DNA from 4 places in the Tardiphaga sp. OK245 genome. Region 1 is predicted to be linked to each of the others. Evidence: predicted binding sites of a transcription regulator. Region 1 holds the regulator's gene; each other region holds the start of a gene.
The links. Region 1 encodes PhoB, which activates phosphate uptake and scavenging genes when phosphate is short. Its sites were predicted from a motif close to TGTCATNNANCTGTCAT; they were not measured.

Region 1 (2,203 bases):
GACAACTGTGCGAAATCGAACAACGGACCCTAGAAACGAAACGTGCCGCCCTTCTCGGGCGGCACGTGGGCATTATTCTATGTGTGCTGTGAAGACTGTCAACCGCGCACTGCGGCTTTCGAGTCACACGGAGTCGCAGAAAAAGCCGATTTTGCAGCTTTATTTGCAGAAGCATGTGGACGCGGCATGCCCGACTCTTGCGCGCGAGTCACGGCATATTGTAGCTTTTGCCTCGTCGGATACGACATCTCGTGCGGCGGTAGATCCTTTTGACACATCCAGTGCGGCGTAACAGCCGGACGCGAAATTCGCGCCCGGTGAGCGCTAAAGGATTCTGACCGCAGGGATTTTTGAAGTCTCAACTCGCAGCGCTGCCCGGTCAGGCCGGCGCTCACGAAGGGAAAACGGCGATGACGGTAATGACATGGACCGACGATCGCGTCGAACAGTTGAAGAAACTCTGGGAAGGCGGCCTTTCCGCCAGCCAGATCGCTGCGGAACTCGGTAACGTGACCCGCAACGCCGTGATCGGCAAGGTGCACCGCCTTGGCCTGTCCGGCCGTGCCAAGAGCCCCTCCTCGGCAGCTCCGCGGCAGCGCAAGGCGCGCCCGGCACAGCAGATGGTGCGCGTCGCCCGCCCGATGGCCCGTGGCAACACAGCATTGGCCCATAACTACGAGATCGAGGCCGAGCCCGACCCGATCGCCTATGACAACATCGTGCCGATCAGCCAGCGCCTGTCGCTGGTCGAACTCAACGAAGCCACCTGCCATTGGCCAATCGGCGATCCGTCGAGCGCGGACTTCTACTTCTGCGGTGGCAAGGCCCTGGCCGGCGCCCCCTATTGCGCACATCACTCGCGCATCGCCTATCAGCCGGCCAGCGACCGCCGCCGCGCGGTGCCGAAGCCGACGCGCTGAGCTGGAAAGCATCTAAACCAAATGAAAATGCCCGGCGATGAGCCGGGCATTTTTTGTTTGGGGGCTTCTAACCTCGCCCCGCTTGCGGGGAAGAAGGAAGATACCTACTCCGCCGCCTTGTCGAACCGGTCGTCCAGCGCGTAGCCGGCGCCGCGCACGGTGCGGATCGGATCTGGCTCACCGGCGGGGTTGAGCAGCTTGCGCAGGCGGCCGATATGCACGTCGACGGTGCGCTCGTCGATATAGATGTCGCGGCCCCAGACGCTGTCGAGCAACTGTTCGCGGCTGAACACGCGGCCCGGATGTTCCAGGAAGAACTCCAGCAGGCGATATTCGGTCGGACCGAGATCGATCGGACGGCTTGAGCGCACGACGCGGCGCTTGTCACGGTCAAGTTCGATGTCGCCAAACGCCAAAACGGTAGCGAGACGCTCGGGAGCTGCACGACGCAGCAGGCCCTTCACGCGGGCCAGGAGCTCCGGCACGGAGAACGGCTTGACGATGTAGTCGTCGGCACCAGTGGCGAGACCGCGAACGCGCTCGCTCTCTTCGCCACGCGCCGTCAGCATGATGATCGGCAATGCCTTGGTTTCGGGCCGTGCGCGCAAGCGGCGGCACAGTTCGATGCCGGACAGGCCCGGCAGCATCCAGTCGAGCACCACGAGATCCGGCACCCGCTCCTTCAAGCGGGTGTCGGCATCGTCGCCGCGAGCGACGGTTTCAACATCATAGCCTTCGGCGTCGAGGTTGTAGCGAAGCAGCGTCGTTAGCGCCTCTTCATCTTCCACAACCAGAATGCGTGCATTCACAGCCATCTTGATCAATACCCTCAGTGACGTCCGACAAGTTTTTAAATCATGATCCTTGCGGAAGACTGGCTCCCACTTTTCCGGATCATGCTTCAGACCGTCGGCGTATTCGCGAATGTGGTCATGTCGCCCTTCGGGCGCTTGTCGAGGATTTGCTGGCCCTCGATCATGTAGAACACGGTTTCCGCAATATTGGTGGCATGGTCACCGATCCGCTCGATGTTCTTGGCGCAGAACATCAGGTGGATACAGAACGAAATGTTACGCGGGTCTTCCATCATATAGGTCAGGAGTTCGCGGAACAGCGAGGTGCAGATCGCGTCGATTTCCTCGTCGCCCTTCCACACCGTCATCGCGGCGGGCAGATCATGTGCGGCATAGGCGTCGAGCACGGCCTTGACCTGGGTGGTCACGAGGTCGGTCATGTGCTCGAGGCCGCGGATCAGCTTCAGCGGATGGAAGTCGCTGTCGAGT
Region 2 (2,203 bases), on a different contig from region 1:
GTTCGAGCAGATGCGCGATGCAGTTCAGGCGGGCCTTCTTCTTGTCGACGGCCTGCACCACATGCCACGGGGCTTCCGGAATATGCGTATGCTCGAGCATCGCTTCCTTTGCCTTGGTGTATTGCTCCCAGCGGGTGCGCGCCTCGACATCCATCGGGCTGAGCTTCCACTGCTTGAGCGGATCGGCGATGCGCATCGAGAAGCGCAGGTGCTGCGCTTCATCGGTGATCGAGAACCAGTATTTGACCAGGATGATGCCCGAGCGCACCAGCATGCGTTCGAATTCCGGCACCGAGCGGAAGAATTCCTCCACGTCATCCTCGGTGCAGAAACCCATCACGCGCTCGACGCCGGCGCGGTTGTACCAGCTACGATCGAACAGTACGATCTCGCCGCCGGCGGGGAGATGCGAGACGTAACGCTGGAAGTACCATTGGGTGCGTTCGCGCTCATTCGGCGCGGGGAGTGCGGCAACGCGGCAAACGCGTGGATTGAGCCGCTGGGTGATCCGCTTGATGACGCCACCCTTGCCAGCGGAATCGCGACCCTCGAAGATCACCACGACCTTGAGCTTGTTCTGCTGCACCCAGCTCTGCAACTTCACCAATTCGCCCTGCAGGCGGAACAGTTCCTTGAAATAGAGGCGTCGCTCGATGGTCTCCGCCGGGCTGTGGTCGGACATTTCGTTGGTCAGGGCGTCGAGACGGTCGTCATCGATCTCGAGCTCGAGTTCTTCGTCGAAGCCGTCCAGCATCTCTGCACGAATGCGGTCGTGGATTGCTTGCGCGTCGTCGAGGGAATGTTCGGTCATGGCAGCTCCGCTTGTATCGAATGGGTCCACGGTTATGGACCGATGCAAATGTCAGCGGTGTGACACTGCCTCCCAGGCCCCGGGGCGAATGGGGAAATGGCCCCGATGGGTCTCGCCGCCGCTGTCCATGCAGGACGGGGTACCGCAAGCCGAAATTCAACTACGCGTGATTGGCGCTACCTTGAGAGCCAAGTGTGCGCATCTGAGGTCGCGGGGCTGATTGACCAAGGAAAGATGTGATGAATAAATTCATTCTGTTGGGCGCCGCTTTACTGATCGCCGGCACTGCGAGCTGGACCGCGCAGGCCAAGGACGGGCATAGCGCTGCCAGCAAGCATCGACGGATCATGTCCTCTCACGCGCGGTATGAGGGAAGCGCCCCCGTAACGGTCTATCGCGGATTTGGTGCCGGCCCCGGTTCATATGGATACCGCGCGCCATATGGATATGGCGGCGGTTCATACGGCGGAGATGACAATGCGGAAGGTCGAACGAGCGGCGGCTAGGACGCCTTGGCAGTTTCGGCTGCTAGCCCACTCGCAGACGGAATAGGCGGCGCTGCGCCAGGTCTCAGGTGGCAGCGCAGCGCCGTTTACAAACCCAAATCATAATTTGTACGCCGTGCGGAAGCCGCCCCAATGGCGTCCCTGTATGCGCACAGGCACGTCGATCTCGCGCATCATCACGGTCTGACCGTTGCCCATGTCGCGGGCATAACTCTGGATCAGGTAGGAACGTGTATTGCGACCGGCGGCCAATCCAGCCGGATCGTTGAAGATGCGGCGGTTGCGGCAGTTGGCCGTATTCCAGGCGACATCACCCGGGCGCTGCGGCTTGGAATAGATGCTGTTATGTACCGGTAGATAGCCGTTGCGGTCGATCATGGCGCAGAACGCCATGCGGGTGTCCTTGGCCAGAAACGCATCCTGGAATTCGGGGAGTGCGCGGTCGGCCCAGCCGAGAATCTTTGTCCGGTACTGCACCGGACTGGAGCCAGGGATTTCGACGTAGTTGTCGTCGAACATGTCGTCGATGCTGATAGCGCCGGATGCAATACCGTCGGCAAAGATCTTGTTGAGCGCGGCGCCGGCATCAATGGCGCGGGTGACGAATTCGGTGTTTTCGTCATGAATAGCCCATAGCCGGTCTTCGATCCGGCTGATGAGATGGTTGTCGGGCGCGACGAACAGTGCCTGTGCGCCGGCGGGGGAATGTTCGGCAATGCGCAGGCGGCAGGGGCCGACCTCGCTGAGTTCAGCAGCAACGATGTCGTGCAACGGAAGCCGGTTCGCGTCTGGTCCGCCGATGAGGATCCCGTCCATCGAGATTTCATAGACCGGTGCGCGGATCTGGCCGCCGCGCGCCTGAAGATCGACATTGAGGTGACATGGC
Region 3 (2,203 bases), on a different contig from region 1:
TGACCACCAAGTATCGCTCCAAGCTTCTGCCCGACCTTCCGACCATGGACGAGGCCGGCGTGAAGGGCTTCGACATTACGTCGTGGCAGGGCTATCTCGGCCCGGCCAACATGCCGAAGGACATTGTCGTCAAGCTCAACGCCGAAATCCGCAAGATCGTCGAACGCCCCGAGATCCAGAAAGACCTCGCCAACCGCGGCATGGAAGCCTTCTCCGGTACGCCGGAAGAATTCGACGCCTTCCTGAAGGATCAGCTCAAGGTGTGGGAGAAGCTGATCACGGATGCGGGGATCGAGAAGCAGTAACTAGGGATCGGCCTCTCAACTGTCGTCCCCGCGAAGGCGGGGACCCATAGCCTCCGTCCTGTCAAAAGAAGCTCTCGCGGCAGAGTGTCGAAGCACTGACCTTGGTTATGGGTCCCCGCCTTTGCGGGGACGACGTGGAGGGGCTGGCGTGCATGTACTACGTATACATTCTCGCCAGCGGTCGTCATGGTACGCTGTATATCGGCGTAACTAATAATATGGCTCGGCGAATAATGGAGCATCGGACGGGAAAGGGTTCGAAATTCGCTCGGGAGTACAAGATTTTCCGGTTGGTCTATGTCGAGAGCTACGACCGACCCAGCGATGCCATCACGCGTGAAAAGCAGCTCAAGAAGTGGAATCGTGACTGGAAGATCCGGCTGATCGAGACGGACAATCCCGAATGGAGCGACCTGTCGCCGCTGCTGGCGAATGACTCGTAACTTGGCCATGACCTTTCAACGGGTCGTCCCCGCGAAGGCGGGGACCCATAGCCTCCGTCCTGTCAAAAGAAGCTCTCGCGGCAGAGCGTCAATGCACTGACCTTGGTTATGGGTCCCCGCCTGCGCGGGGACGACGGAAAGACCTGAGCAGGATGACAACAGCGGTAGCCTAACCCGCAGCCGAGGCGACGCCATGCCGCAGATCTTTCCCCTGCTGTCACCCAGTCGTCACGGAACTGTCAGCGCAGCGTAACGCCCGCGCCTCAGAACACGCCGCATGGTCACCACAAGGAGACACACCATGCGCAGCACATTCCTCTGCTCCGTCGCTTCCCTCGTCATGCTCACATCCGCCGCTTTCGCCCAGACCGAAGGTGAATTCCCCGCCAAGCTCGCCGGCCATGCCGTGCTGCCGGCGACGTCGACCATCGATGCGCCTGCGGATGCGCCGAACGACCTGAAGACCTCGGGCAAATACACCACCGGCAAGCGCGTCGACGCGCTCGGCACCGTGATGGGCAAGTCCTATGAGCGCGCCACCGGCATCTCGCTGCCGATGAAGGGCCAGCCGCTGCAGGGCCATTCCGGCATCAAGGTGATGCCCGACGGTTCGTTCTGGGTGCTGACCGACAATGGCGCCGGCTCGCGCTACAATTCGGCCGACTACATGATCTATCTCAATCATCACAAGATCGACTGGAAAAACGGCAAGGTCGAGCGTCAGGCCACCGTGTTCCTGCACGATCCCGACAAGAAGGTGCCGTTCCGCATCGTTCATGAAGACACCGCCAAGCGCTATCTGACCGGCGCCGATGTCGACACCGAAGGCTTCCAGATCGTCGGCGACAATTTCTGGATCGGCGAGGAATTCGGCCCCTACATCATCAAGGCCGACAAGACCGGCAAGGTTCTGGCTGTGTTCGACACCGTCGCCGACGGCAAGCCGGTGCGTTCGCCCGACCATTGGTCGGTGCAGTCGCCGGGTGCGCCGGGCGCCACCTACACCACCGTCAATCTGCGCCGCTCCAAGGGCTATGAAGGCTTCGCCTCCTCCAAGGATGGCAAGTTCCTCTACGGCCTGCTCGAAGGCCCGATCTGGGATGCCGAGAAGAAGGACTGGGAAAAGGTCGACGGCAAGGAAGCTTCGCGCATCCTGGAATTCGACGTCGCCAACGAGAAGTTCACCGGTCGCTACTGGCAGTATGTGTTCGAACAGAACGGCAATGCCATCGGCGACTTCAACATGATCACCGCCGACAACGGCCTGATCATCGAGCGTGACAACGGCGAAGGCACCAAGGACAAGGCCTGCGCCGACGGCAAGCGCGGTGAAGACTGCTTCCCGGATCTCGCCAAGTTCAAGAAGGTCTACAAGATCGAACTGAACGACGCCAATGTCGGCAAGCCCGTTCGCAAGATTGGTTTCATCGACCTGATGAAAATCCAGGACCCGAA
Region 4 (2,203 bases), on a different contig from region 1:
TCCTCGAATTCGCGGCGCACAGCGCGCATCTTCTTGCGCAGTTCGATGCCGAGCCGGATCGTATCGTCCCACAACACTTCGCCGGAGCGGCCCTTCATCATCTGCGCGCCGACATCCAATGATGCGAACAGCGGATAGAACGGCGAGGTCGAGGCGTGCTGCATGAAGCTTTCGTTGAAGCGCCGATGCTCGACGCGGCGCTTCTGCCCGCGGATGTGGCGATCCTTCATGTGGATCTGCGACGCCTGCGAGAAGCTCGCGAGCTGCTTATGGGTCGACTGCGTCGCGATGATACCCGGCGAATCCGGGCCGAGCTCCTTGAGCCCCATGGCGAAGCGGCCGGCATAGAGCGGGTGGAATTTCATGAAACCCGCCCATGCTTCGTCGAACAGGATGTAATCGCAGAGATGGCCGATACGCGCGATGATCATCTCGGCGCTGTAGATGGTGCCGTCATAGGTGCACTGTTCGACCACGGCGACGCGGAACGGGCGTGGACGCTTCCAGGCCTCGGGATCCGTGACCAGCGGATTGATACGGATGCGCTCGCGCAGCGCGTCCTCGTCGAGCGCATCCCAGTTCATCGGGCCGATCAGGCCCCAGGGATTGCGCGTCGTTGGCACATAGATTGGCACACCGCCTGAGATCATCAATGCGCCGTGCAAGGCCGCCTTGTGGTTGTTGCGGTCGAACAGCACGAGGTCGCCATCGGTGACCAAAGCCGATAGTGCCACCTTGTTGGAGGTCGAGGTGCCGTTGAGCACGAAATAGGTTTTCTCCGCCCCGAAGATCTGCGCTGCTTCCTTCTGCGCCTGCAGCGCAGGGCCCTCATGAGTCAGCAGGTCGCCGAGATCGAGCACCGAATTGTCGAGGTCGTCGCGAAACACGGCTTCGCCGAGATGTTCCATGAACACGCGGCCGATCGGGCTGCGGCTGTAGAACACGCCGCCATTGTGGCCCGGGCAGGTCCAGAGCTGGTTGCCTTCCTCGGCATAGTCGACCAAAGCGCCGAAGAACGGCGTCTTCAGCGTCTCGGCATATTGCTTCAACCGGCTGATCAGATTCTTGGCGATGAAGGGTGGGGTTTCCTCGGACAGGAAGACATAGCCATCGATGAAATCGAGCACTTCGACCGGGACGTCTTCAAACCGCTTGCGACGGATCAGCAGGATGATGGGGAAGTCCAGGCCCCGTTTACGCATCAGGTTGATCAGCGCCGCGGTCTTGCCTTCGAGGCCCTTCTTGCCCCAGTCGACCACCATGCAGCCGATCGCCGCGTCGGTCTGGACCGCGATCGTTGCGTCTTCGAGCTTGCGCGCCTTGACGACCTCGAAGCCGGAACGCTCGATCTCGTCGACGATCTGATTGAGGCGAATGCCCTCGAGATCGTCGGCGTCGAATGTTGGCATCGCAAACAGGAAATTGAAGCGTTTGAAATAGTCCATTTGTGCACCGATCTTGTTTCGCAGCGATGTCTCGCTGCGTTACGTGACAATTCAGTGACTGAAGCCGCGTTAAGGTATCTCAGTCAGAAAAAAGCTCAGAGAACATGCCGCGCGGCGGAAGTTCCGGTGGCCCGGCATCCCATCGCGCATCTCGGCCTTTAAACAGGCAGTCGCATGATCGCGCAGGAATCACCAGCGGCGGCGGCGGGAGCGAATGGCTTGCGGATCAGAAGTCCTTCGGCAACAGCCAGATTTCCTAGCAGCGACGAGTCCTGTTTCATCACCGGCGTCGCCACCACGGTGCCGTCGGCGCGGGTTTCCAGACGCGTGCGCAGATAGTCCTCGCGCTGGTCGTTGGCGGCGAGGTCGCGGCCGAGCACCGCGGGTTCGAGCGCGTGAGCGACCTCGATTCGGCCGGACAGCGCGCGCAGCAGCGGCACCATGAACAGGAAGCCGCAGACATAGGACGAGACGGGATTGCCGGGCAGGCCGATCACGCGCATGCCCTGGCGGCGTCCGTGCATCATCGGCTTGCCGGGCCGCATGGCGATGCGCCAGAACGCCATCTCGACGCCGGCATTGATCAGGGATTGCTGCACGAGGTCGTGGTCGCCGACCGACGCGCCGCCGGTGGTGATCAGCACGTCGGCCTTCAGACCGATCGCGCGCTGAATGGCCGATGTGGTCGCCTCCAACGTGTCGACGGCGATGCCGAGATCGATCACCTCGGCGCCTTCGGCACGAGCCAGCGCACGCAG

Region 2: a site for PhoB is predicted at 860-876, ahead of ppk2 (polyphosphate kinase 2). Genes of this name have one in related genera too.
Region 3: a site for PhoB is predicted at 964-980, ahead of BLW80_RS19625 (esterase-like activity of phytase family protein). Genes of this name have one in related genera too.
Region 4: a site for PhoB is predicted at 1,489-1,505, ahead of BLW80_RS16300 (Orn/Lys/Arg family decarboxylase). Genes of this name have one in related genera too.

The regions. Positions count from the first base shown of each region.
Region 1 covers NZ_FNWZ01000002.1:1,136,048-1,138,250, reverse strand. Annotated here, with positions in the region: gene BLW80_RS12030 (GcrA family cell cycle regulator) at 411-920, shown strand; gene phoB (phosphate regulon transcriptional regulator PhoB) at 1,025-1,729, opposite strand; gene phoU (phosphate signaling complex protein PhoU) at 1,822-2,203, opposite strand, start outside.
Region 2 covers NZ_FNWZ01000001.1:705,484-707,686, reverse strand. Annotated here, with positions in the region: gene ppk2 (polyphosphate kinase 2) at 1-811, opposite strand, end outside; gene BLW80_RS03195 (methyl-accepting chemotaxis protein) at 1,417-2,203, opposite strand, start outside.
Region 3 covers NZ_FNWZ01000004.1:218,353-220,555, forward strand. Annotated here, with positions in the region: gene BLW80_RS19615 (Bug family tripartite tricarboxylate transporter substrate binding protein) at 1-305, shown strand, start outside; gene BLW80_RS19620 (GIY-YIG nuclease family protein) at 458-748, shown strand; gene BLW80_RS19625 (esterase-like activity of phytase family protein) at 1,050-2,203, shown strand, end outside.
Region 4 covers NZ_FNWZ01000003.1:786,629-788,831, reverse strand. Annotated here, with positions in the region: gene BLW80_RS16300 (Orn/Lys/Arg family decarboxylase) at 1-1,445, opposite strand, end outside; gene BLW80_RS16295 (molybdopterin molybdotransferase MoeA) at 1,604-2,203, opposite strand, start outside.